3 regions of the Nitratireductor lacus genome follow, and region 3 is predicted to be linked to each of the others. Evidence: riboswitches for the same ligand, from Rfam matches in the RefSeq annotation. Region 3 holds a riboswitch; each other region holds the start of a gene.
The links. Region 3 has a riboswitch for cobalamin ahead of AC07E3_RS01965 (LLM class flavin-dependent oxidoreductase). Riboswitches for the same ligand answer to the same signal wherever they lie in the genome.
Positions count from the first base shown of each region.

Region 1: it holds a riboswitch for cobalamin, as region 3 does, so the genes downstream of both, AC07E3_RS14165 (ribonucleotide-diphosphate reductase subunit beta) here and AC07E3_RS01965 (LLM class flavin-dependent oxidoreductase) in region 3, are expected to answer to the same signal.
Region 2: it holds a riboswitch for cobalamin, as region 3 does, so the genes downstream of both, AC07E3_RS19285 (DUF1636 family protein) here and AC07E3_RS01965 (LLM class flavin-dependent oxidoreductase) in region 3, are expected to answer to the same signal.

Region 1 is NZ_JBWKMB010000015.1:72,275-79,874, forward strand. Features, by position in the region: gene AC07E3_RS14145 (ABC transporter substrate-binding protein) at 1-606, opposite strand, end outside; gene AC07E3_RS14150 (LacI family DNA-binding transcriptional regulator) at 609-1,724, opposite strand; gene AC07E3_RS14155 (heavy metal translocating P-type ATPase) at 1,820-4,363, opposite strand; gene AC07E3_RS14160 (hypothetical protein) at 4,440-4,664, opposite strand; partial or broken gene AC07E3_RS14165 (ribonucleotide-diphosphate reductase subunit beta) at 4,668-4,880, opposite strand; cobalamin riboswitch at 5,062-5,272, opposite strand; gene AC07E3_RS14170 (aminotransferase-like domain-containing protein) at 5,363-6,751, opposite strand; gene AC07E3_RS14175 (DMT family transporter) at 6,870-7,600, shown strand, end outside.
Region 2 is NZ_JBWKMB010000029.1:2,011-9,610, reverse strand. Features, by position in the region: gene aztC (zinc ABC transporter substrate-binding protein AztC) at 1-921, shown strand, start outside; gene aztD (zinc metallochaperone AztD) at 989-2,776, shown strand; gene zigA (zinc metallochaperone GTPase ZigA) at 2,859-4,082, shown strand; cobalamin riboswitch at 4,211-4,415, shown strand; gene AC07E3_RS19285 (DUF1636 family protein) at 4,502-4,891, shown strand; gene AC07E3_RS19280 (ABC transporter ATP-binding protein) at 4,888-5,679, shown strand; gene AC07E3_RS19275 (ABC transporter substrate-binding protein) at 5,700-6,647, shown strand; gene AC07E3_RS19270 (FecCD family ABC transporter permease) at 6,650-7,600, shown strand, end outside.
Region 3 is NZ_JBWKMB010000002.1:32,392-39,991, forward strand. Features, by position in the region: gene AC07E3_RS01950 (TRAP transporter large permease) at 1-1,201, opposite strand, end outside; gene AC07E3_RS01955 (TRAP transporter small permease) at 1,214-1,741, opposite strand; gene AC07E3_RS01960 (sialic acid TRAP transporter substrate-binding protein SiaP) at 1,800-2,783, opposite strand; cobalamin riboswitch at 3,728-3,924, shown strand; gene AC07E3_RS01965 (LLM class flavin-dependent oxidoreductase) at 4,083-5,141, shown strand; gene AC07E3_RS01970 (ABC transporter substrate-binding protein) at 5,195-6,127, shown strand; gene AC07E3_RS01975 (FecCD family ABC transporter permease) at 6,149-7,318, shown strand; gene AC07E3_RS01980 (ABC transporter ATP-binding protein) at 7,315-7,600, shown strand, end outside.

The DNA of each region.
Region 1 (7,600 bases), on a different contig from region 3:
GAAGGTGACGATATCGTCCTTGTGCTTTGCGACCTCACCGATGGCGGCCTTCAGGTCTGCCGCATCGTCGCCGATGGCCTTGCCGACCATGTAGAGCGCGGGCGGACCCTGATTGGTGCTGACATTCGGGAATGCAACGCGGCCCTTCAGCTTGTCCTGGAACAGGTCGGCCCAGCTCTCAATCGTCACCTCGTCAGCGCGGTAGGCGATGGAGGTGGCGTAGAAGGTGTAGCCGACAGCCAGATTGTCGCCGAGCGGATCCTTGGCGATGTCGTAGAGCTTGTCATAGTTCGACAGGCGGCTGACGTCGATGGCCTGGGTGATGCCCTTGCGCGATGCCGAAAGCGCGTCGTGCGTGGACATGACGGCCATGTCGATTTCCGGATCGTCCTTGCGTGCTTCCAGCTTTGCGAGACGCTCCACGGAGTTGCCGGTCTCGACCACCAGTTCACAGCCGCACTGGGCCTCGAACGGGTCGTAGACGATCTCTTTGAAAGCGTCCTGGGCGAAACCGTAGACGGAGATGACGAGGGTCTTGTCGGCTGCCTGTGCCGCGCCGCTGAGTGCGGCCAGCGCAACGCCGGAGGCCATGAGTTTCTTGAACATGTCTAATCGCTTCCTTCTCTGGTGGTGCTTCTTAGGGGCAGGACCTGGCTCATGTTGGATGACGCCGGCCCGGTGAGGGCCGGCGCCGTCTCGCCAGAAGCGGGGAGCCCCAACGCCGGCCCGCTTGACTGGCGAACGATAAGCTCCATCGGAATGGAGCTCTGGCCCTGAGAGGCCGGCAGATCGGACGGCGCATCGCGCGCACCGCCTTGCTCGATCTGGGAAATGAGTTCGGCAATGGCGATCTCGGCAATGCGCTCCATATCCATACGCATCGTGGTGAGGCTCGGCGCGATGACGCCGGCCCAGATGAGATCGTCAAAACCGGTGACGCTGACATCGCCCGGAATGGAAATACCGCCCTGTTGCAGCTCGGTGATGGCGCGCAGGGCATGGAGATCCGACACGGCGGCGAACGCCGTAACACCCTCCTCCACCAGACGCACGAGACCGAGCGGGCAGCCCGAGCCATGGCTGCGCTCCATCTCGCCAATCCAGATCAGGCGGATTTCGCCCTTGCCTGCAAAGGCTTCGCGAATGCCGGCGATGCGATCGTTCTGGACGCTGGAATCGGAATGGAGGCCGATGATCGCCACGGAGCGGTGGCCGAGCTCCAGCAGATGCCGGCCAATTTCCAGGCCGCCATTGCGGTGATCGGCGGCAACCGTGTTGCCCGGCGTGGAGGGGGAATCGATGACCGCAACGGGACGGCCGATATCGCCGATGCGCGTGCCATGGCGTGGAACGACGACGATGCCATCCGCGCCACGCTCGATCAGCCGGTTGATGGCGCGGGACTGGGCTTCGATATCGCCGCGACTGTCGCCGATGAGAACGCCATAGCCCGCCTCGGAAGCCGCATGCTCGATGGCCTGCGCGAATTGCGGAAAGAGCGGGTGACCGATGTCAGCAAGAACGAGGCCAAGCACATGGCTGCGCCCGGTGCTCAGCGCCCGGCCCGCGAGGCTGGGCACATAGCCCAGCTCTTTTGCCTTTTCGCGGATCGTCCGGCCGAGCTCCTTCGACACGCGGCCCTTTCCGGACATCGCGTTTGAAACGGTCGCAACCGATACGCCAAGCGCTTTGGCAATATCGGATAGATTGGCACGAGAAGCCATCAAAGCCCGATTCACATGAAGGTTAAGCGTTTAAGCATTATGCCCGGCAAGAACCATCATGTCGAATCGGTTTTTGAAAATCCCCAGAATTGGAGTCAGGCGGACGCCGTGACCGCCCTCGCCTCACCGAGCTGCGCTCCCTCCTGCCCGGCAGACCGGGCAGGAAGAGGCGCTTGAAAGCGCTTGAGCCGCAGGGCGTTGCCCAGCACGAACACACTGGAGAGCGCCATCGCACCGGCAGCGAGCATGGGTGACAGGAGCGTTCCCGTGGTCGGGTAGAGCACACCGGCGGCAACCGGAATGAGGCTCACATTGTAGGCGAATGCCCAGAACAGGTTCTGCCGGATGTTCTTCATGGTCGCCTGCGAGAGGCCGATGGCATTGGCAACGCCGGTCACATCGCCCGCCATGAGAACCACGTCGGCGCTCTCGATGGCGACATCCGTGCCGGTGCCGATGGCAATGCCGACATCGGCTTCAGCCAGTGCAGGAGCATCGTTAATGCCGTCGCCGACGAAGGAAACCGGGCCAGCCAGAGTGCGCAGACGCTTGAGCGCCTCGACCTTGCCCTCTGGCAGCACTTCTGCCTCGACCCGGTCGATGCCCAGCTTTGCGGCAATGGCTTCGGCGGTGTGGCGGTTGTCGCCGGTGATCATGGCCACTTCGAGCCCCAGCGCGTGGAGCGCTGCAATGGCGCGCGGTGTCGATTCCTTGATGGGGTCGGCGACCGCGATGACGGCCGCAAGCCGTCCGTCCACCGCAGCGTAAAGCGGCGTCTTGGCATCGGCGGCGAGCCTGTCGGCGGCGGTGGATGCACTGCCGATCTCGACGCCCTGCTGGCGCATGTAGCGGTCCGCACCGATGTGAAGACTGCGACCGCCAACGGTGGCGGCAATGCCGAAACCCGGAACCGCATCGAACGCATCGACCGGCTTGAGGGTGAGCCCCTCGGCGCGCGCGGCCTCGACGATGGCTTCGGCCACCGGATGTTCGGACATGGCTTCCGCCGATGCGACGAGCGAAAGGATTTCGGCGCGCTCGAAACCGTCCTGCATCACGAAATCGGTGAGCGCGGGGCGACCGAGCGTCAGCGTGCCGGTCTTGTCGAACGCGACGACGTGTGTGTTGCGCAGGCTCTGCAGCGCCTCGCCATTGCGGAACAGAACGCCGAGCTGTGCTGCGCGGCCGGTGCCGACCATGATGGAGGTGGGCGTGGCAAGCCCCATGGCGCACGGGCAGGCGATGATGAGCACCGCGACCGCATTGACCAGCGCGAAAGCGAATGCGGGATCGGGCCCGAACACCATCCACACGACGAAGGTGAGTGCTGCGGCAAGCATCACCGCCGGGACGAACCAGGCCGTGACCCGGTCCACCACCGCCTGGATCGGCAGTTTGGCCCCTTGCGCGTTTTCGACCATGCGGATGATCTGCGCCAGCACCGTGTCGGAGCCGACCTTGGTGGCGCGGTAAACGAAGCTGCCAGTCTTGTTGATCGTGCCGCCGATGACCTCGTCGCCTTCGGACTTGGAAACCGGGACGGGCTCGCCGGAGATCATGGCTTCATCCACATAGGAAGAACCGCTTTCGACCAGACCGTCGACCGGCACCTTGTCGCCGGGGCGCACCTGAAGCCGGTCACCCACAACCACCTCTTCAAGCGGCACCTCGACAAAGGCATCGTCGCGGAGAACGCGCGCGCTCTTGGCGCGCAGGCCCATCAGCCGCTTGATGGCCTCGCCGGTGCGGCCCTTGGCGCGCGCCTCCAGAAGCCGACCGAGCAGGATGAGCGTGACGATGACGGCGGAGGCCTCGAAATAGACGTTGACCGTGCCGGAGGGCAGAATGCCGGGCGCGAAGGTGGCCACGACCGAATAGGCCCACGCAGCGCTGGAACCGAGCATGACAAGCGAGTTCATGTCCGGCGCAAAGCGCATCAGCGCGGGGAAGCCCTTGCGATAAAAGCGCAGGCCCGGCCCGAACTGCACGATGGTCGCCAGCACGAAGTAGAGGAGGTAGAGCGTCTTGCGGTCTGCGATCCCCATCAGCCAGGCATGCATGCCCGGGATGAAATGGCTCCCCATTTCGAGAATGAAGATCGGAAGGGTGAAGATTGCAGCCAGCGTGAAATCGCGCTTGAGCGAACGAAACTCGGCGGCCTTGGCCTCCTCATGCGCATCGCGGGCGGCAGCGCCATCGGAACGGGCAACCGGCGTGTAACCGGATTTGCGGATCGCCGCTTCCACGCCGCTGCGCGCTTCATCATTCAGAAGTTCGACGGATGCGCTTTCGGTGGCGAGGTTGACCGCAACCTTTGAAACGCCGGGCACGGCGGCAATCGCCTGCTCCACACGCCGCACGCAGGATGCGCAGGTCATGCCCTCGATGCCGATATCGAGATGGCTCTCCGGCACGGCATAGCCGGCACGTTCCACCGCGCTGACGATGCTGGAGAAATCAACGCCGGGCCGCACCGCGACATCGGCCGTCTCGGTCGCCAGATTGACCGAGGCGCTTTCAACGCCATCGACGGCGGCAATCGCCTTTTCCGCGCGTTTGACGCAGGAAGCGCAGCTCAGCCCCTCGATGCGGAAGCGTTTTACATTGGCCGAAGACGTATCGGCAGGAAGGGTATTCATCGCTTTCACCCTGAATGACTATTGTTCAGGATTGCGCTTCTAAACCTTCCAGTCAATGGAAGGTCAAGCGAGAAAATCACTGCATCGTTTCCGAGCCGGAAAAGGCGCTGAGCAGCAGGCGCAGATACTGCACTTCCGGGTGGTTCGGCAGCCGCCTGTCGATCTCGGCAAGCTGGCGGCGCGCCGCATATTCGACATCGGCATCGCCCGGCAGGCTCAAAAGCCACTCCGTGAAAGCGCGTTGCTGCGCGGGGATCGACCCCGCCCGCAACAGCTTCATTCTGGTTGCGTCATACGCCATGGATCAGTCCCAGCTCAGCGCGCCGCCGCTCTGATACTCGATGACGCGGGTTTCGAAGAAGTTCTTCTCCTTCTTCAGGTCCATCGCCTCGCTCATCCACGGGAACGGGTTTTCGGTTTCGGCGAAGACCGGAGCCAGGCCAATCTGGGCGCAGCGGCGGTTTGCGATGAAGTGCATGTACTGTTCGCACAGCGCCGCGTTGAGACCGGGAAAGCCCGTTTATACCATGCGGTTTCTGTGTTTCCAGTGGAATGCGGAACCGTGGCGGTTCCATTGGTGTGTTTTGCTTCAGTCGCCGGCATATAGACCCCCGTGGCGGTTGGACAGGGGCGCGGAGACATGCGGCGCGACGGCAGACCCGTGGCGACACACGCACCACCGGGACACCCCGCCCGTGGACGTTTATCTCGTCATGGCAGGTCTCCTGGCTCGCAGGTCATCGCCGCTTTCGGCCTTCCCGATGCGCTGGGGCATCAGTGACTCAAAGTGAAAGCGGCTCGCTGCTTACAGTTGCGGGGGCAGCGCCGGACTTGCCCAAAGGCGCACCGGCTTCCCTTTTCACTTCCGACCCGCGAGGAATCGGAAGAACCATAACCCCTATAGTTGGTATCCAACGGACCCATGAAGTCAACATATTGTTTTCGGAGAAAGCAGAAACAAACTGCTGGATAATCCGCAAAACCGCGTCGGACATGGCTCTACGGCGCGCGTGTGATCTCCTCCAGAACGGAAAAAATCCGTTCATCATCGCATTGAGCAACGTTGAAACGCAGGAACCCGCTGGCCGAGCCTGACAGGCTGAAGGCGTTTCCGGGCGCGAGCACCACGTCCCTTTCAAGCGCATGGCGGGCAAGCGTGGCCGCATCCAGCCCGTCGGGCAGACGACACCACAGGAACATGCCCGCGCTCGGCTCGATCCACGGTTCGATGCCGAGATTGCGCAGGCGCGCGCCCACCGTTTCGCGGGAGCGGGACAGACGCTGGCGAACGGTTTCCATATGCTTGCGGTAGCTGCCGTCGCTCAAAAGGCCGAGCACAAGCTCCGCCGCCATGGCGGGGCCGCCGAAACAGGTGGCGATGCGCAGATCCGTGAGGCCTTCGATCCAGTCGGCAGGCGCTGCAACGAAACCGCAACGCATCGACGCGGAAAGCGACTTGGAGAAACTGCCGATATAGACGACGCGCGACAGCCCGTCGAAGGCGGCAAGCCGGGGCGCTGGCTCGACCTCGAAGTCGGCAAAAATGTCGTCTTCGATGATGGTCAGGTCGGCCTTTTCGGCAAGCAGCAAAAGCCGATGGGCAACCGCCGGCGAAAGCACCGCTCCGGTCGGATTGTGAAGCGCGGAATTGGTGATGTAGAGACGCGGCGAATGCCGGTCCAGCGCGTCGGCGAACCGCTCGATATCAGGCCCCGACGGGGTGTAGGGCACGCCGACGATCTTCACCTGATGCGCCCGCAGGAGCGCATGAAAATTGAAATAGCAGGGATCGTCCACCAGCACCGTGTCGCCCGGCTTCAGAAGGAAGCGGCAAAGAAGATCGATGGCCTGCGTGCCGGAATCGGTGAGCATGATCTGGCCCGGAGCCGCCTCGACGCCATGGCTGGCCATGCGGCGTGCAAGCAGTGTGCGCAGCGCCAGCGAGCCGAGCGGCGCTCCGTAATCGGCAAGCTTCTGCGGGGTCGCGCGGGAGAGCCGGCGCAGCGCACGGCGCAAGGCGTCTTCCGGCATCCATGAGGCAGGCAGCCAGCCGCAACCGGGCATCGACATGCGCGAACCGGAGGCAAGCGCCTGACGCGAGATCCATAAGGGGTCGACCTCGCGGTCGAGCGCCGGGCCGATTTCGGCCAGCGCCAGCGGCGCAAGCGGCGCGGTGACGAAGAAGCCGGCCCCCGGCCGCGAGCGGATCACGCCTTCGGCGGCAAGCCGGTCATAGGCCTCGACAACGGTGGATTTCGAAACTCCCATGGCGCGCGCGCAACTGCGGATCGACGGCAGCTTCGCCCCCGGCGTGAGCGTGCGATTGGCGATGCGCCCACGAATGGCGGACATGACGCCCTCAAGGCGTGTTTCATCGGCATTGCGCATGGATGTCAGCATCGCTGTACTGTCCGTTCGACCATTACAGTTTATTGAAATTGTACTGCATCGTCTCTGGCGCCGCCATGCCCCCTGCCCCACACAGGCAGGAGAAAAGGAGCATGGCATGAACAAGACGACGATCGGCTGGGCAAGCGGCTGGGCAAGCGGCCTACTGGGTGTGATCATCTTCAGCGGGTCGCTGCCGGCGACACGGGTGGCGGTGCTGGGTTTCGATCCGGTGTTTCTGACCGTAGCGCGCGCGTCGATTGCCGGGCTTCTGGGCGGGTTTCTTCTGCTGGCGTTTCGGGAAAACCTGCCCAAGCGAAGCGAGTTGAAAGGGCTGTTCATCGTCGCCATCGGCGTGGTGGTTGGTTTTCCCCTGCTGACGGCGCTGGCGCTCGAGCACATCACCTCAGCGCATTCCATCGTGTTCATCGGCCTTCTGCCGCTTGCGACCGCCATTTTCGGCGTCGTGCGCGGCGGCGAGCGCCCACGCCCGGCATTCTGGCTGTTCTCGGTGATGGGGAGCGCGCTTGTCGTGGGCTATGCGGCGAGCCAGGGCATGACCGCCTCCCCAAAGGGCGACCTCCTGATGCTGGCAGCCATCATCGTGTGCGGGCTCGGCTATGCGGAAGGCGCATCGCTTTCACGGAGAATGGGCGGCTGGCAGGTGATCTCGTGGGCGCTGGTTCTGTCGCTCCCGCTCATGCTGCCGCTGGCGCTCTACACCCTGCCGGCAGGGTTTGAAACGGTTGATAATGAGGCATGGTTGGGGTTTGGCTATGTGTCCGTCTTCAGCATGCTGATCGGCTTCATATTCTGGTATCGAGGGCTGGCGCTGGGCGGCACGGCGAC
Region 2 (7,600 bases), on a different contig from region 3:
CTTGCCACCGCGCTGATCTTCATGGGGCTTTCCGCCTTTTCCCTTCCGGCGCGTGCCGAGGCGGAAAAACTCTCCGTGGTCGCCACGTTCTCGATCATCGGCGACTTCGCACGCGTTGTCGGAGGCGACCGGATCGAACTCAAGACACTGGTCGGCCCCGACAGCGACACCCATGTCTACGAGCCGAAGCCGGCAGACGCCATCGCCTTGGCCCGTGCCGACGTTGTCCTTGTCAACGGCCTGCTGTTCGAAGGATTCCTGCAGCGCCTTGTCGAGGCAAGCGGCACATCGGCGGCGATCGCGACGCTGACTGACGGTGCGGATATCGCCCACGACCCCGATGGCGGTCACTACCATTACGTGAACGGCGAGGCGGTATTCCACGCGGCGCCGAACGATCCCCATGCCTGGCAGTCGGTCTCCAACGCGAAGGTCTATGTCGAGAATATCGCCCGCACGTTTTGCGCCGCCGATGCCGAAGGCTGCGCGGCCTATGAAGCAAACGCCGCAACCTATCTCGATGAGCTGACCGCCCTCGACGACGAGATCAGGCAGGCCATGGACGCCGTTCCGGAGGACCGGCGCGTAGCCGTCGTCGCCCACAACGCCTTCCGCTATTTCGAGCGCGATTACGGGGTGACCTTCCTTGCTCCCCAGGGTGTGTCCACGGAATCGGAAGCTTCAGCGGCGGACGTCGCCTCGCTCATCCGCGAGATCCGCGAGAAGCGGGCAGCGGCCGTCTTCGCCGAGAACATCTCCAACGCACGCCTCGTTGAGCAGATCGCCTCGGAAGCCGGTCTCGCGCTCGGCGGCACGCTCTATTCCGATGCGCTTTCGCCAGCCGACGGACCGGCGCCCACCTACATCGACCTGATGCGCCACAACGCTACCACGCTCGCGACCGCGATCAATGGCGGCTGAGCGCTCAAGAATATGGGCCGTCTGTGGCCTGCACATGTAATGTAATATCGTAAAGAAGGAGAGAAGGATGAGACGTTTGATCCTGGGTGCCTCTGTGCTCGCCACCGCCGCTACGCTTGGTGGCGGCGCTGCATTCGCGGACGAGGATGAGGTGACCGCCTGGCGGCTGTTCGTTTCGGACCACGCCGACCCGGTCGTGAAGGTTATCGATGCGCTGGACGGCGACCTGCTCGACGCCTTCACGGTCGAGGGACCGGCGACGCTTCACCGTTCGTCCAGCGGAGAGACGGTGTTTGCCGTTCAGGGCTCCGCCGGCAAGGTCAACGCGATCAAGAGCGGCATCGCCTTCCACGATCACGGCGATCATGGCGACATCGACGTCGACGACGCGGAACTGCTGCATGTCCAGATGGACGGCGACAAGCCGGCGCATTTCGTGGAAATGCAGGGTTACATCGCCCAGTGGTTCGATGGCGAGGACCAGGTTCGCGTCTTCACCGAGAAAGCCGTCCTCGACGAAAAGCCGGAAGTCCGCACCGCCAATGTCGTTGCGCCGCATCACGGGGTCGCGGTTCCTTACCGGAACCATGTCGTCGTCTCGATCCCGAACCCGGAAGACGCATCGAAGCGGCCGATCGGCGCGCGCGTGGTCGACTTTGAGGGCAATACGGTCGGCGAGGATGTCGCCTGCCCGGGCCTGCACGGTTCGGCCGGCTCCGGCAGCCTCTACGCGCTTGCCTGCGACACCGGCCTGCTGCTGATCAAGCAGGACGGCGGTGCGCCGACCATTCAGCACCTGCCCTATGCGTCGTCGCTCCCCGAAGGCAGTTCCTCGACCCTGATCGGCGGCAAGGCGCTGCAGTATTTCATCGGCAATTACGGTGCCGATCGCATCGTCATCGTCGATCCGTCCGAGGGTGAAGACGGCTTCCATCTCGTGCAGTTGCCGACGCGCCGTGTCCACTTCGCGGTCGATCCCATCCGCGCGAAGTTCGCCTATGTGGTCACCGAGGATGGCCAGTTGCACAAGGTCGACGTGCTCAACGGGCAGATCGCGCAGTCGATCAAGCTGACCGAACCCTATTCCATGGACGGCCATTGGAGCGATCCGCGTCCGCGCGTGGCGGTTGCCGGCGACAATGTCGTCGTCACCGACCCGCTGAATGCAAAGCTGCATCTGGTGAATGCCGAAACCTTCGAGGAAGCCGGCGAGATCGCCGTTGAAGGCAAGCCCTTCAACGTCGTTGCAGTCGGCGGAAGCGGCGCGGTCCACGACCATGACGACGGGGAGGCCCATGCCCATGCTCACAGTCACGGCGATGAGCAGATCTACAAGGGTTACTTCGAGGACAGCCAGATCAAGGACCGCCCGTTGTCGGATTGGGCCGGCGATTGGCAGTCGGTCTATCCCTACCTGCAGGACGGAACGCTCGATCCGGTGATGGCCCACAAGGCCGAAAGCGGCGAACAGACCGCCGACGAATACAAGGCCTATTACGAAATCGGCTACAAGACCGACGTAGAGCGGATCACCATCGTAGGCGACACCGTGACGTTCTTTGAGGACGGCAAGCCGCTCAAGGCCCGCTATGCCAGCGACGGCTATGAGATCCTGACTTACAAGAAGGGCAACCGCGGCGTGCGCTTCATCTTCGAAAAGACCGAAGGTGACGATGCCGCCCCGCAATACATCCAGTTCAGCGATCACAAGATCGCGCCGGCGGAGGCCGACCATTATCACCTCTACTGGGGCGATGATCGTGCCGCCCTGCTGGAGGAAGTGACCAACTGGCCGACTTACTACCCGTCCTCGCTGGGCGCGGAGGAGATAGTCGAAGAGATGATGGCGCACTGACCGCGACGCACCCTCCTCGCCTGCGCCCGGCCGACAGGCCGGGCGCGCTCCTTCCCTATGTTCTTCCCACCAAGAGGCCGCCATGCCTGACACAGCCAGACCCTCGAATCGCCTGCCCGTCACCGTGCTTTCCGGCTTTCTCGGCGCCGGCAAGACCACGCTTCTCAACCATGTGCTCAACAATCGCGAGGGACGCCGCGTCGCGGTCATCGTCAACGACATGAGCGAGGTGAACATCGATGCCTCGCTCGTGCGCGACGGCGGCGCCAACCTGTCGCGCACGGAAGAACAACTGGTCGAAATGACCAATGGCTGCATCTGCTGCACGCTGCGCGACGACCTGTTGAAGGAGGTGCGCAGCCTATCGCGGGATGGCCGCTTCGACTACCTGCTCATCGAGGCAACCGGCATCGCCGAGCCGCTGCCGGTTGCCGCGACCTTCGATTTTCGCGACGAGAACGGCGAAAGCCTGTCCGATGTCGCAAGGCTCGACACCATGGTCACGGTCGTCGATGCCGCGAACCTCCTGAAAGACTACGCGTCACAGGCCTTCCTGCGAGACCGCGGCGAGGCCGCTGGCGACGCGGACGATCGCGCACTGGTCGACCTGCTCGTCGAACAGATCGAATTCGCCGACGTGATCCTACTCAACAAGGTGTCGGCCACCCCCGCGCACGATCTCGACCTTGCACGGAAGATCGTCCGTTCGCTCAACCCCGATGCGGAGCTGATCGAGACGGACTTCGCCAAGGTACCGCTGGACAAGGTCCTGAATACCGGCCGTTTCGACTTCGAGAAGGCCGAACAGCACCCACTCTGGTTCAAGGAGCTGAACGGTTTCAAGGACCATGTTCCCGAGACCGAGGAATACGGCATCCGCTCCTTCGTCTATCGCGAGCGACGGCCCTTCGACCCGATGAAGCTCAAGGCATTCATAAACCGGTCGTGGCCGGGCGTCGTCCGCGCCAAGGGCTTCTTCTGGCTGGCGACGCGCCCGCATTATGTCGGCGAGATCAGCCAGGCCGGCGCGCTGATCCGGACAGGCAAACGCGGCTTGTGGTGGGCCTCCGTGCCGAAGCATCGATGGCCGGACCACCCCGAATGGCACATGGCCATGAAGCCTTATCTCGACCCAATCTGGGGCGACCGGCGGCAGGAGATCGTCTTCATCGGTTGCGACCCGATGGACGAAAGCCGTATCCGCGCCGAACTCGATGCCTGTCTCGTGGCCGAACGCGACTTCATGCCGGGCCGCTGGCGCGACCTGCCCGACCCGTTCCCCAGTTGGGAAAGACAGGTGGCGTGATGACTCGGTCACCTCGTCCTCGTCCTATAGCCGTCCAAGGTAACCCATCTGGCGAAGGCTCGGACCGAGACTGTCATTTCGATGGGAGGGTAAGCAATTCCGAAGCATTGCGATTGCACGACGACCGCGATACGCTTGCGGACGATGGTTCCCGGGCCGCAGCCGGCCTGGGTTAAAAGGGAACATGGTGCGGCCCGTCGGGCCAAGGCCATGGCTGCCCCCGCAACTGTAAGCGGCGAGCAATATCCGACATGCCACTGGCCGAAGAGCCGGGAAGGCAGGATGGCGCTGGGACCCGCAAGCCAGGAGACCTGCCGTCAGCGAGAATTGACCGGACGGGGTGCGCCGGGAGGAAGCTCGAAGGCGATCCTCGGTCGTCATGCGCGCCATCCTTCCGTACCTTGAGGAAAGGGTGGCGAATGGAGGACGTTGAACCAGGGCATGGCATTGTTGTCTGCACACGCTGTCGTGGCCAGCGGACAGTCGAAAGGCTGCCCGGTGAACGACTGATATCTTTGCTGCGCGCAGCACTCGATGGTGGCCTTGTCGGCGGGTTTCGTCTGGATGGAGCCGACTGCATGGCCGGATGCGGAAGGCCGCTGACGGTCGCCTTCTCCGCACATGGCAAAGCAACTTATCTCTTCGGTGACATCGAGCCGGATCGGGATGCTCTCCACTTACTCGCGTTCGCACGCCTCTACCGCTCACTCTCGGACGGTTGGTGCAACGAAAGCCAACGCCCGCCCGGGCTCAAGGGCAAGACGCTTTCGCGCATACCCGCTCTCGTTGATGCAGGCGGCACCCAATGAACCCGGTTTTGCTTGAGGCGTGTGATCTCGGGTTTCGTTCCGCGGCTGGGACGAGTCTTGTGGAAGGCGTCACTATGACAGTGGCGTCGGCTGATCGGCTGGCCATCATCGGGCCGAATGGAGCCGGCAAGACGACATTGCTCCGAATGCTCGCGGGATTGCTCCGGGCGAGCTCGGGCGAGATTAGGTTCGAAGGCAACTCCCTCGACCGGATTTCTCCTGTCGAACGTGCCCTGAATATCGCCGTCGTAGGTCAGTCGGATCAGGCAGACCCTCGCCTGGCGGTGATCGACTATGTAGAACTTGGCAGAGTTCCTCACACCGGCCTGCGCAAAAAAAGCGAGGAGCGCGACACAGTCATTCGTGCGCTCGAGCGAACGGGTCTGCTGAAGATGCGCGATCGCCCGATCGGCTCCCTGTCCGGTGGCGAGCGCCAGCGTGCCCAGCTTGCCCGCGCTATCGCGCAAGAGCCGAAGGTCCTGTTCCTGGACGAGCCTACCAATCATCTCGATCCGCGTGCGCGCAGCGAAATCCTTGAACTGGTGGCAAGCCTGGGCATCGCGGTGGTCGCGGTGCTTCACGACCTTCCGCTCGTCACACCTTTCGCGTCACGTGTCGCGATCATGAACAGGGGCCGGCTTGTAGCACTCGACACACCGGCGAAGACCCTGACGCCGGACCTTATTCGCGAGGTTTTCTGCGTCGAGGTGCTGCGCCTGCCGCACCCGGCCGATAACCGTGAGCTGACGATCTTCGACATTCCGATGCGGCTCTCTGTCAATCTCTGATCCACTGGAGGATTTTTACCTTGAAGCGCTTTTTCATCTGTCTTGCCGCAAGCGTTGCGGCTTCTGCCGCCTGGGCCTTCCCGGTCACCGTCGACAATTGCGGGACAGCGCTAACGTTCGAGGCACCACCGAAGCGCGCTGTCATCCACGACCTCAACATGACGGAAATGGCGTTCGCGCTCGGCCTCCAATCCTCCATCGTCGGCCTGACTGGCATCACCGGCTGGTACAAGGTCGGGCCGGAGTTCGTCGCGCAGCGAGGATCGATCCCTGAACTGGCGCCGAAATATCCGACTTTGGAGAACCTGATCTCGGTCGAGCCCGACTTCTTCTTCGCCGGTTGGTACTACGGCATGAAGCCGGGAGGCGACGTCACGCCCGATACGCTGGCGCCGCATGGCATCAAGACCCTGGTGCTGACGGAAAGTTGCGTCCATCTCGACAGCGACAGGCCGGCTGCTTCCATGAACCTGCTTTACACGGACGTGGAGAAGCTCGGCCGGGTCTTTGGCAAGGAAGACGAGGCGGAAAAGTTGATAGACGGCTGGAATCAGCAGCTCGCCGAGATCACCGCCAGGGTCGGCGACGGCACTGGAACGCGCGTGTTCCTCTACGATTCCGGTGAGGACAAGCCCTTCACTGCAGGAAAGTTTGCCATCCCGACTGCCATGATCTCAGCCGCCGGCGGCGAGAACATCATGGCCGACATGGAGACGAGTTGGGGCAATACGGATTGGGAGACGGTCGCGACCCGCAACCCCGAATTCCTGATCCTGCTCGACTATCAGGACGATGCCGGCTACGCCAAGCTGCTCGACTTCCTCAAGGCGCATCCGGCCATGAAGGAAACCGACGCCGTCAGGAACGAACGATTCGTGGCGCTGCGCTATGCCGAACTGACGCCCGGCCCGGCCAATATCGAGGCGATTGACAAGATTGCCCGGGCGATGCACCCCGAAGCCTTCTAAACGTGCCGTCTAAGCTTTACGGAACTTCGATCCTCGCAGGCGTGGTGGCGGTCGCCGTTCTGGTGCTGCTGTCGATCGCATACGGGTCGACGCTCATCCCGCTCGCCGACGTGGTCGCGTCGCTGGCTCACGCGGCAGGCCTGGGCGTCGAGGCTCCTTCTGGCCCGGTCAGTCGAATCGTTGTCGACCTGCGCCTGCCACGCATGCTGTTGGCGGTCTGTGTCGGCGTCGGCCTCGGCGTAGTCGGCGCTCTGCTCCAGACCGTGACACGCAACGATCTCGCCGACCCGTTCCTGTTCGGCCTGTCGTCGGGGGCTGCGGCTGGCGCCGTATCGGTGATCACCATGTTCGGCGACCGCTTCGGCATCTGGACGCTGCCAGTGGCAGCTTTTACGGGCGGCATGCTGGCGGCCGCGATCGTGCTGGTGCTGGTCAACCGCATCCGCGGCCAAGGTCCCGAGCGGCTTATTCTGGCCGGGCTTGCCGTTTCCTTCCTGTTCACGGCGCTGACCAACTATCTCGTCTTTTCCGGCGATCAGCGCGCTGCCCATTCGGTCCTGTTCTGGACGATGGGCGGGCTTGGGCTCGCCCGCTGGGACAACATCGGGCTGGCGGTGTTCGGTGCGACCGGCATTGTCACCTTCGCGCTCAGGAACCATCGCAGGCTCGACGCATTCCTCGCCGGCGAGAGCACGGCCGAAAGCCTCGGTGTGCAGGTGGCCCGTTTTCGCATGCTCACTTTTATGGCGGCCGCTTTCACCACGGCGATCCTGGTTGCGGTGGCGGGCGTCATCGGTTTCGTCGGGCTGATGATCCCGCATCTCGCGCGTCGGGTTGCAGGTCAGCTCCACCGTCGGCTGGCGATCGCATGCGCTGTATTCGGTGCAGCGCTGCTGCTTGCCAGCGACCTGGTCGCCCGCACCCTTCTGCCGCCGCAGGAGTTGCCCATCGGT
Region 3 (7,600 bases):
GGAGCGGCACCAGGAACGGCAGCGTGGCCCTGACGCATTGTTCAAACGGCACCCGGGAAACCCGTGACAGGACGAACAGCACCATCCCGACGGGTGGCGTCAGCAGGCCCAGCATCAGGTTGAGGATCACGATAATGCCGAGGTGAACGGGATCGATGCCAAACTGCGCGGCAACCGGCATGAGAACCGGAACCAGAATGGAAATCGCCGCGATCGTCTCCATGAACAGGCCGACGATCAGGACCACGATCATGATCAGGAGCAGAACCATCGCCCTGCTGTCCGTAAAGGACAGCACAAATTCGGCGAAATGCGTCGCCACCTGATTGGCGGTGAGGATCCACGCAAACACCGACGCCGCCCCGACAATCATCATGATTGCCGCTGTCGTCTCGATGGTTTCGAGTGAAATGACGGCGAGCTTCCTGGGTGTCAGCGTACGATAGACGATAACGCCGAGAAAAAGCGCATAGGCCGCGGCGGCGATCGCCGCTTCGGTGGGCGTGAACGCGCCCGATACGATGCCACCGACAATGATGACGGGCGTCATGAGCGGAAGGAACGCTGCCTTGAACCGGCTCGCAATCGTGTCCAGCCGGAAAGCCACGTCGCGTGGATAATTCCTCCTGCGTGATTTCCACCAGACCATGGCGGAAAGGGACACTGCCATCAGCAGGCCCGGAACAATGCCGGCGACGAAAAGCTGCCCGATGGAAACGGACGCCATGACGCCGAAAATCACCAGTGGCAGGGATGGCGGGATGATCGGCCCGATGGTCGACGATGCCGCCGTGACACCGACGCTGAAGTCGTCGTCATAGCCGGCCTCGCGCATCGCCTTGATCTCGATCGCGCCCAGTCCGCCGGCATCGGCCACGGCCGCACCGGACATGCCTGCAAAGATGATGCTTGCGCCGATGTTCACATGTCCCAGGCCGCCATGCATCCATCCAACAATGGCGCGCGCGAAGCCGAATATGCGGGCGGTGATCCCGGCGGAATTCATCAATGCGCCGGCGAATATGAAAAAGGGTATGGCCAGCAGGGGAAAACTGTCCATTCCGTTGACCATGTTGTGCATCAACACCACGGGTGGAAGACCCGAATGGAGGATGTACGCGAAGGATGAGAGCGCCAGAGAAAACGCGATGGGAACTCTGAGCAGCATCAGGACGAACAGGGAAACGAAGAGAATAGTCAGGCCCATCTGCCGTCAGCTCCGTATCATCTGTCTCACGCGCAGCATGAGCTGCGTGGTCGCCACAACTGCGTTGACGCCGGCCAGAGCCATCACGGCTGCGTGGAGGTAGTATTTCGGGAAAGGAAGCGACACCATCCGCTGGAACGATGTCCGCTGGATCAGCTCCCAGGCGGACCAGAGAAGAATCGTGAACAGCACTACGGTGCACAGCAGCGAAAACACATGCACGAGGCCGAGTTTGCGCCCGTAATACTTGTCGACGAATTCCAGCACGATATGGCTTCCGGTGATCTGGCAGCGAACCGCACCGGCAAACGCCAGTATGACCAGCAGATAGCGCGCGGCCTCCTCGGTCCAGCTTATCGAGTCGTTGAGGACGTATCGCGTGAAAAACTGAACAAAAACAACAAGAAATAAAGCAAGAAAGATTGCGAGAAGCGCGTAGTCCGCCAGGCTTATCCTAAAGCCTGCGAAATGCGCTTCGTCCTCTGCGGAAATCGCGTCGAAGTCGATTTCCGGCACCATGGTGTTCTGCGCCATCAGCGCGTCCTCCCGTTGCGCAAATGGGCCCGGCAAATGCCGGACCCACAGGCCGATGTCATTCCTGAATGGCTTGAAGGCGTTCGAAGATAGCGGCATCCCACGGCACATCCTCGCCCGTCAGATGCGGGGCGACGGCTTCCATGAATGGCTTGCGATCCACTTCGTTCACGGTCACTCCCTGGTCGCGGAACCAGTCAGCCAGCTCTCCCTCCGAGGCGACGATCTCATCCGATGTCTGCGTTGCCACGGTGGCGAGCGCCTCCAGCAGAGCCTTGCCGTCGTCACCCATTTTGTTCATCGTCACGGGCGATACGACGGTCGCCAGCGAGTTTGTGATGTGCCCGGTCAGATTGATGTTCGACTGGACCTCGTAGAACTTCTTGAACTGGATCGTTGGGAGTGGATTTTCCTGCGCGTCGACCACACCCTGCTGCAGGGCGAGATACACCTCGGCGAACGCCATTGGGGTGGGGTTTGCGCCTGTGGCGCGCGGGAACATCTGATAGGCCGGAGCGTTGGGCGTCCGAATTTTCAGACCCTCCATATCCTTCGGCGAAAGGATCGGCTTGTTGGCGGTCACATGGCGTGCACCGTAATAGGTCATGGCCGCGACCGTATTGCCGGAAACCTTGTTATACGCCTCACTCATCTCATCGAAGAGGTCGGAATTCACATAGGCCTTCCAGTGTTCATAGGAACGCATGGTGAAGGGGTAGTCGGAAATGCTTATGGGGCCGTAGGATTGCCCGAGAAAGGCAACGCCCGTGTAGATCACATCCACCGTTCCCAGTGAAAGCGCTTCGTTGAGGGCTGCTTCCTTCCCAAGCTGCGATGCGGGGAAGACTTCCATCCTGTACCGGCCCTCGGTCGCTTCCTCAAGAAGCTCGGCTGCGCGAAGCGCCGCCGCATGATAGGGGGTGGATGCCTCGTAGACGTGACCGAACTTCAGGACGTCCTGGGCGAAGGTGGCCGTTGCACTGGCGGCGATGGCCACAGCGGCTCCGATGGAGAGCGCGCGAAGTCTGGATAGTTTCAACATGGTTCCTCCCAAAAGAAATGTGCAGCTTCTCCCGGTGTAGCTGCATCAGGCACCTGTTATTGCCCCGCTGCCTCCGTTTGAAGGAAGCGGAACATTCCCGTCCTCCCACCCCTCATTGCGGGGGAGAACCAGGGCATTTACGGAGCCATGACGGCTCCGTTTTCGGCGATGCGAGGATCGACGAAATGCTCATGCAGATGATCGGCATGTACGAATACGCCGGCAGCCCTCCTTGCTGGACACGGCGATAGAGCTGATGATCGGCATGTGTTGAATATCATCACAAAGCCCCACACCTCCTGCGTGAGGCCACGATGGCAGCCTGTTTGCTGACACCACCGGCATAGTGGGCCTGGCATCGTTTGAGCTGGCGATGCTGATGATGGCGCCCCAACGCGTCTGAAGGCGCCCGGTCAAAGCACCGACCGCCTCGACTGCTGCGACGCAGAGCCTGTGGCCACAGGCTGCAGGCAGGTCAGGGCGCACGGAAATCCGGCATTCTGCCTGCAATTTGTCGCTCGATCAGAGCTGCCCATTAAACGAGACGTGTCCACCCGACTGCACCCCCCGAGGTGAGCAGCCATCCGACCGGCGTGCTCAATGTTTATATATGAAGCATACATTCATTTATAAATCAAACACTAGATCGCCGCGCGTTCATCCGGACGCACAAAGGACGATCTGAATTCTTGATGGAGCATCGGAATAATCCGAAAACCGGATTCCACTTTTCGGTCCGATGCTTTAGCTCCGCCATCGGTTGCCTTCCGTCGGAATGTGCCAACGCCGATGCAGCGGAAGGCCCGGATTTTCGCCTATGGATGGCGGACTTCGGACCGAAGGCGGCCACAGGACTGGCAGGGCGTTCGAGCCGGCTCGGTCGTGCCGATGATTTTGTCATGGAACCCGGCTGCGGTGTGTTGCGCGGCGACGGCTTCGCCGCTAGGGTCGCTCCCGCATGCGGTTCCGCATCCTGCGGATGAAAAGGGAACCCGGTGCGATCTCCTGGCGGGATCAATTCCGGGGCTGCCCTCGCAACTGTAAGCGGCAAGTTCTTTCCAATGCCACTGGCCAGAGCCGGGAAGGCGGAGCGAACGTCCGAGCCGCGAGCCAGGAGACCTGCCTCATGCATCGACCATAAACGCCGGACGAGGTGCGCCGGCAGGAGGATCAGAATGTATGCAGGCGCGGCTTCGCCGGCGACGAGACGATTTAACAGACTCGATTGCGTTCGATATGTTATATCATTTCAAATGAATCGTTCCCATCTTTTCCCATCGGTTGCTGCAGGTGGCCCGAATGCGCGTTGATCTGGCTGGATTTGCGCGGGAGGGGGCATTGGGCGACCACGCTGCTCTCATGCGCCTCGTGGAACGCGCCGATGCGCTTGGCTTTGGCGGCATCTGGTTCAACGAGTTTCACTTCGCCCGGGAGGCGCTGCCCTATCCGTCGACGCTGTTGCTCGGCGCAGAAATCCTGGCGCGTACGGAGCGGCTGCGCTTCGGCACGTCGATCCTCGTCCTGCCGCTCTATCACCCGCTCATGCTGGCCGAGCAGATCGCACAGCTTGATTTTCAGAGCGGCGGCCGGGTCGATGTGGGCATCGGACGTGGCACGGAGCCCGCGACTTTCACTGCTCTTGAGATTGCGCGTGATGATGCGCACCGTCGCTTCTGCGAGGCGCTCAGGATCATGATCGATGCGTGGACAAAGCCGCATTGCTCTGCCGATGCCGGACCCTGGAAATTCGCCAATGTCGCCGTCGGACCGCCTCCGGTGCAGAAACCGCATCCGCCCGTCTACGTGGCCGGCGTCTCAGAAGAAACCGTCGACATCGCCGCGCGAAACGGGTTTCCGCTGCTGCTCAGTCTCGAACCGAACGAGGCGCGGCAATTGCCCGTGTTTCACGCCGCACTTGATCGGCATGGCGCGTCGCGAGCATCGCTCACGACCTCGTCGCTCTCGCGTTACGTGGTGATTGCGCCGACCCGGGCTGAAGCTGATGAGCGGGTCGACATGCTTCTCGATAGACTGAACACGCGTCGTGCCGAACGCGCGCTGGCACGCGGGATGACGCCGCCAGAGCCGCGCAGCCGCGCTTTGATGATGGCTGATTTCACCATCGCGGGGACACCAGAGGATTGCCACGCACAACTGTGTGCGCTTTCGGCACGCACGGGTTCCAGCAGCATTCGCTGCCTGTTCAGCGCCAATGGCCTGATCGCCAACGATGTAGCGCTCAGGGGCATGGAGCTTTTTGCTGCCGAAGTGCTTCCGGCTTTCGACAGGCAGGCCTCTTCACCAACCCCATCTGAAAACGCCGGGAATGAGCCGGCTTTGCAAGGAGTGAATTCATGATGCGTTATGGCGGTCTCCGCGCTTTTGCGGTCGCGGGTCTATTGGCGGCTTCGATGCCTGCTTTCGCAGATGGAGCGGGCTTTCCCTATACGGATGAGAACTGCGGTGTCACCACCACCTATGAGGCACCGCCGGCAAGGGCCGTGACGCTCAGCAACAACGCGACGGAGATGATGCTGGCTCTGGGGCTGGAAGACCGCATGGCGGGCACCTCCTATATGGCGAACCTCCAGATCAGCCCGCAATATGAGGAAGCGTATAGAGGGGTTCCCGTGCTTTCGCCACTTGTCGCCACCACCGAGCAGCTTATCGAGGTGGAGGCCGATTTTGTCTATGCCGGCTATCCGGACGGGTTCAGCGAAAGCCGCCACACGCGCGACCAGTTGCATGATCTGGGCATGAAGACGCGGCTCAACACCGAAGGCTGCAATCTCGGCAAATTCGGCTTCGATGAACTCTACGCCGAAATCCGCTCTGTATCTGCCATCTTCGGCGTGCGCGAGCGCGGCGAAGCACTGATCGCCGACATTGAAAAACGGCTCGCTGCAGTGGAAGAGGGGCTCAAAGGCGCGGACGCCATACCGGTGTTCATCTTCAACGGGGGAGAATCCGCCCCACGCGCCGTTCTTGGCAACACCATGTTGTCGCATGTCGTGTCGCGGGCCGGTGGCGAGAACATCTTTGGCGATGTCGCAAATCGCTATGGTCAGGTGTCATGGGAGCAGATCGCCGAGCGTATGCCTGAATACATCGTCGTCTATTACTCCGGCACCGCCGGCGGCCAGGTGGTCGGTGACCCTGCCGGTGAGCTGGGCCAGGGACGGATCGAGATATTGAAGGCGAACCCGACCATCAGGGACGTGCCGGGCATTGTCGGTGAAAGGTTTGTGACGATCGATTCCGTCTGGGGCCAGCCGGGGCCGAGCTCCATCGATGCGGTGGAGAAACTGGCTCGCGCTTTCCATCCCGCGCGGATGGGCGAATAGCAGGCGAGCGGAACTCACAGGATGCATGCTCCCGCCCCGAGGAAGGACGATCCAGACAGCCACGAAGCGCTGCTTGCCGTGCTCCAGTCAGCACCGCCTGCGCGAGGCGCGGCTCTTCGCCCTGTCACTTCCGCCCGCGCGGCGAGCGGCGGGTCGCAGGGCTATGCGCTGGTCATTCTCCTGATGGTGGGGCTGCTCCTGGGCATGGCCATTGCGGGACTGATGTTCGGCTCCGTGCATATACCCGGTGGAACGGCGGTCGCCATTCTCGCCAATGTGGTGGCCGGCGACGGGTTGGTGGAGCCTGACTGGCGCGCGGTCTATGAGACCATTGTCGTCCAGACGCGCATGCCGCGTGTCGTGCTCGCCGCCCTTGTCGGCGCGAGCCTGGGGGTAACCGGCATGACGATCCAGTCCATCGTCCGCAATCCACTGGCAGGCCCGAGCATCCTCGGCGTTTCCTCCGGTGCGGCAACGGGCGCCGTGGTGGTGATGCGCTGGGGGCTTCTTGGCCTCGGCGTGTTCACGCTGCACATCTCGGCCTTTCTCGGCGGACTGGTGACACTCTTCGCAGTGTTCTGGGTTGCGCGAACGGGCGGGCACATGACGCCGACGCGACTTGTGCTTGCCGGTGTGGCGATGAGCGCGATCCTGAGTGCGCTCACAAGCCTGATTGTGCTCACATCGCCCGATCCGCAGCTCGCCTCACGGGTCTTGTTCTGGACACTGGGTGGCTTCGGCACCGCGCAGTGGAAGCTCATTCCCATCCCGCTCGTTGCCCTTGCGCTTGGGCTTGGCGTAATGCTGGTGCAGGCCCGCCGTCTGAACCTCCTGATGGCGGGAGACGAGAGCGCGGTGGCGCTCGGGCTCAACGTCCAGCGTTTCCGTCAGAGCATGTTTGTACTGGCAGCCGCGCTCACCGGCATCACCGTGGCGGTGAGCGGCGTGATCGGGTTTGTCGGTCTCATCATGCCACACATCGTGCGGTTTCTCGTCGGAGCGGATCATCGTCGCGCACTGCCGGCGGTGGCGCTTCTCGGTGCGAGCTTCACCATTGGCGCCGATCTTGTCGCCCGCACAGTGATCGCGCCGCTGGAGCTGCCCGTCGGCATCGTCACGGCGCTCGTGGGCGGCCCGTTCTTCATCTGGCTTCTGCGGCGCGATGCGCGCGCACTCGGGGGTGCGCGATGAGTGTTCGGCCCGGCACGCTCGATCTGCGTTCGGTCACCGTGCGCACCGGCGCAAAGACGCTGGTCGACAATGTGTCGATCAGCGTTTCGGAAGGTGAGATGGTCGGCCTTCTTGGGCCGAACGGCGCAGGCAAATCGAGCCTGTTGCGAACCATCTACCGCATAAACCGGCCGGCATCGGGCACGGTGCTCGTGAACGGTGAAGATGCGTGGCAGCAGCCCACGGAATGGGTGGCGCGCAATGTGGGTGCGGTGCTTCAGGATATGCCGGCGGAGTTTCCCC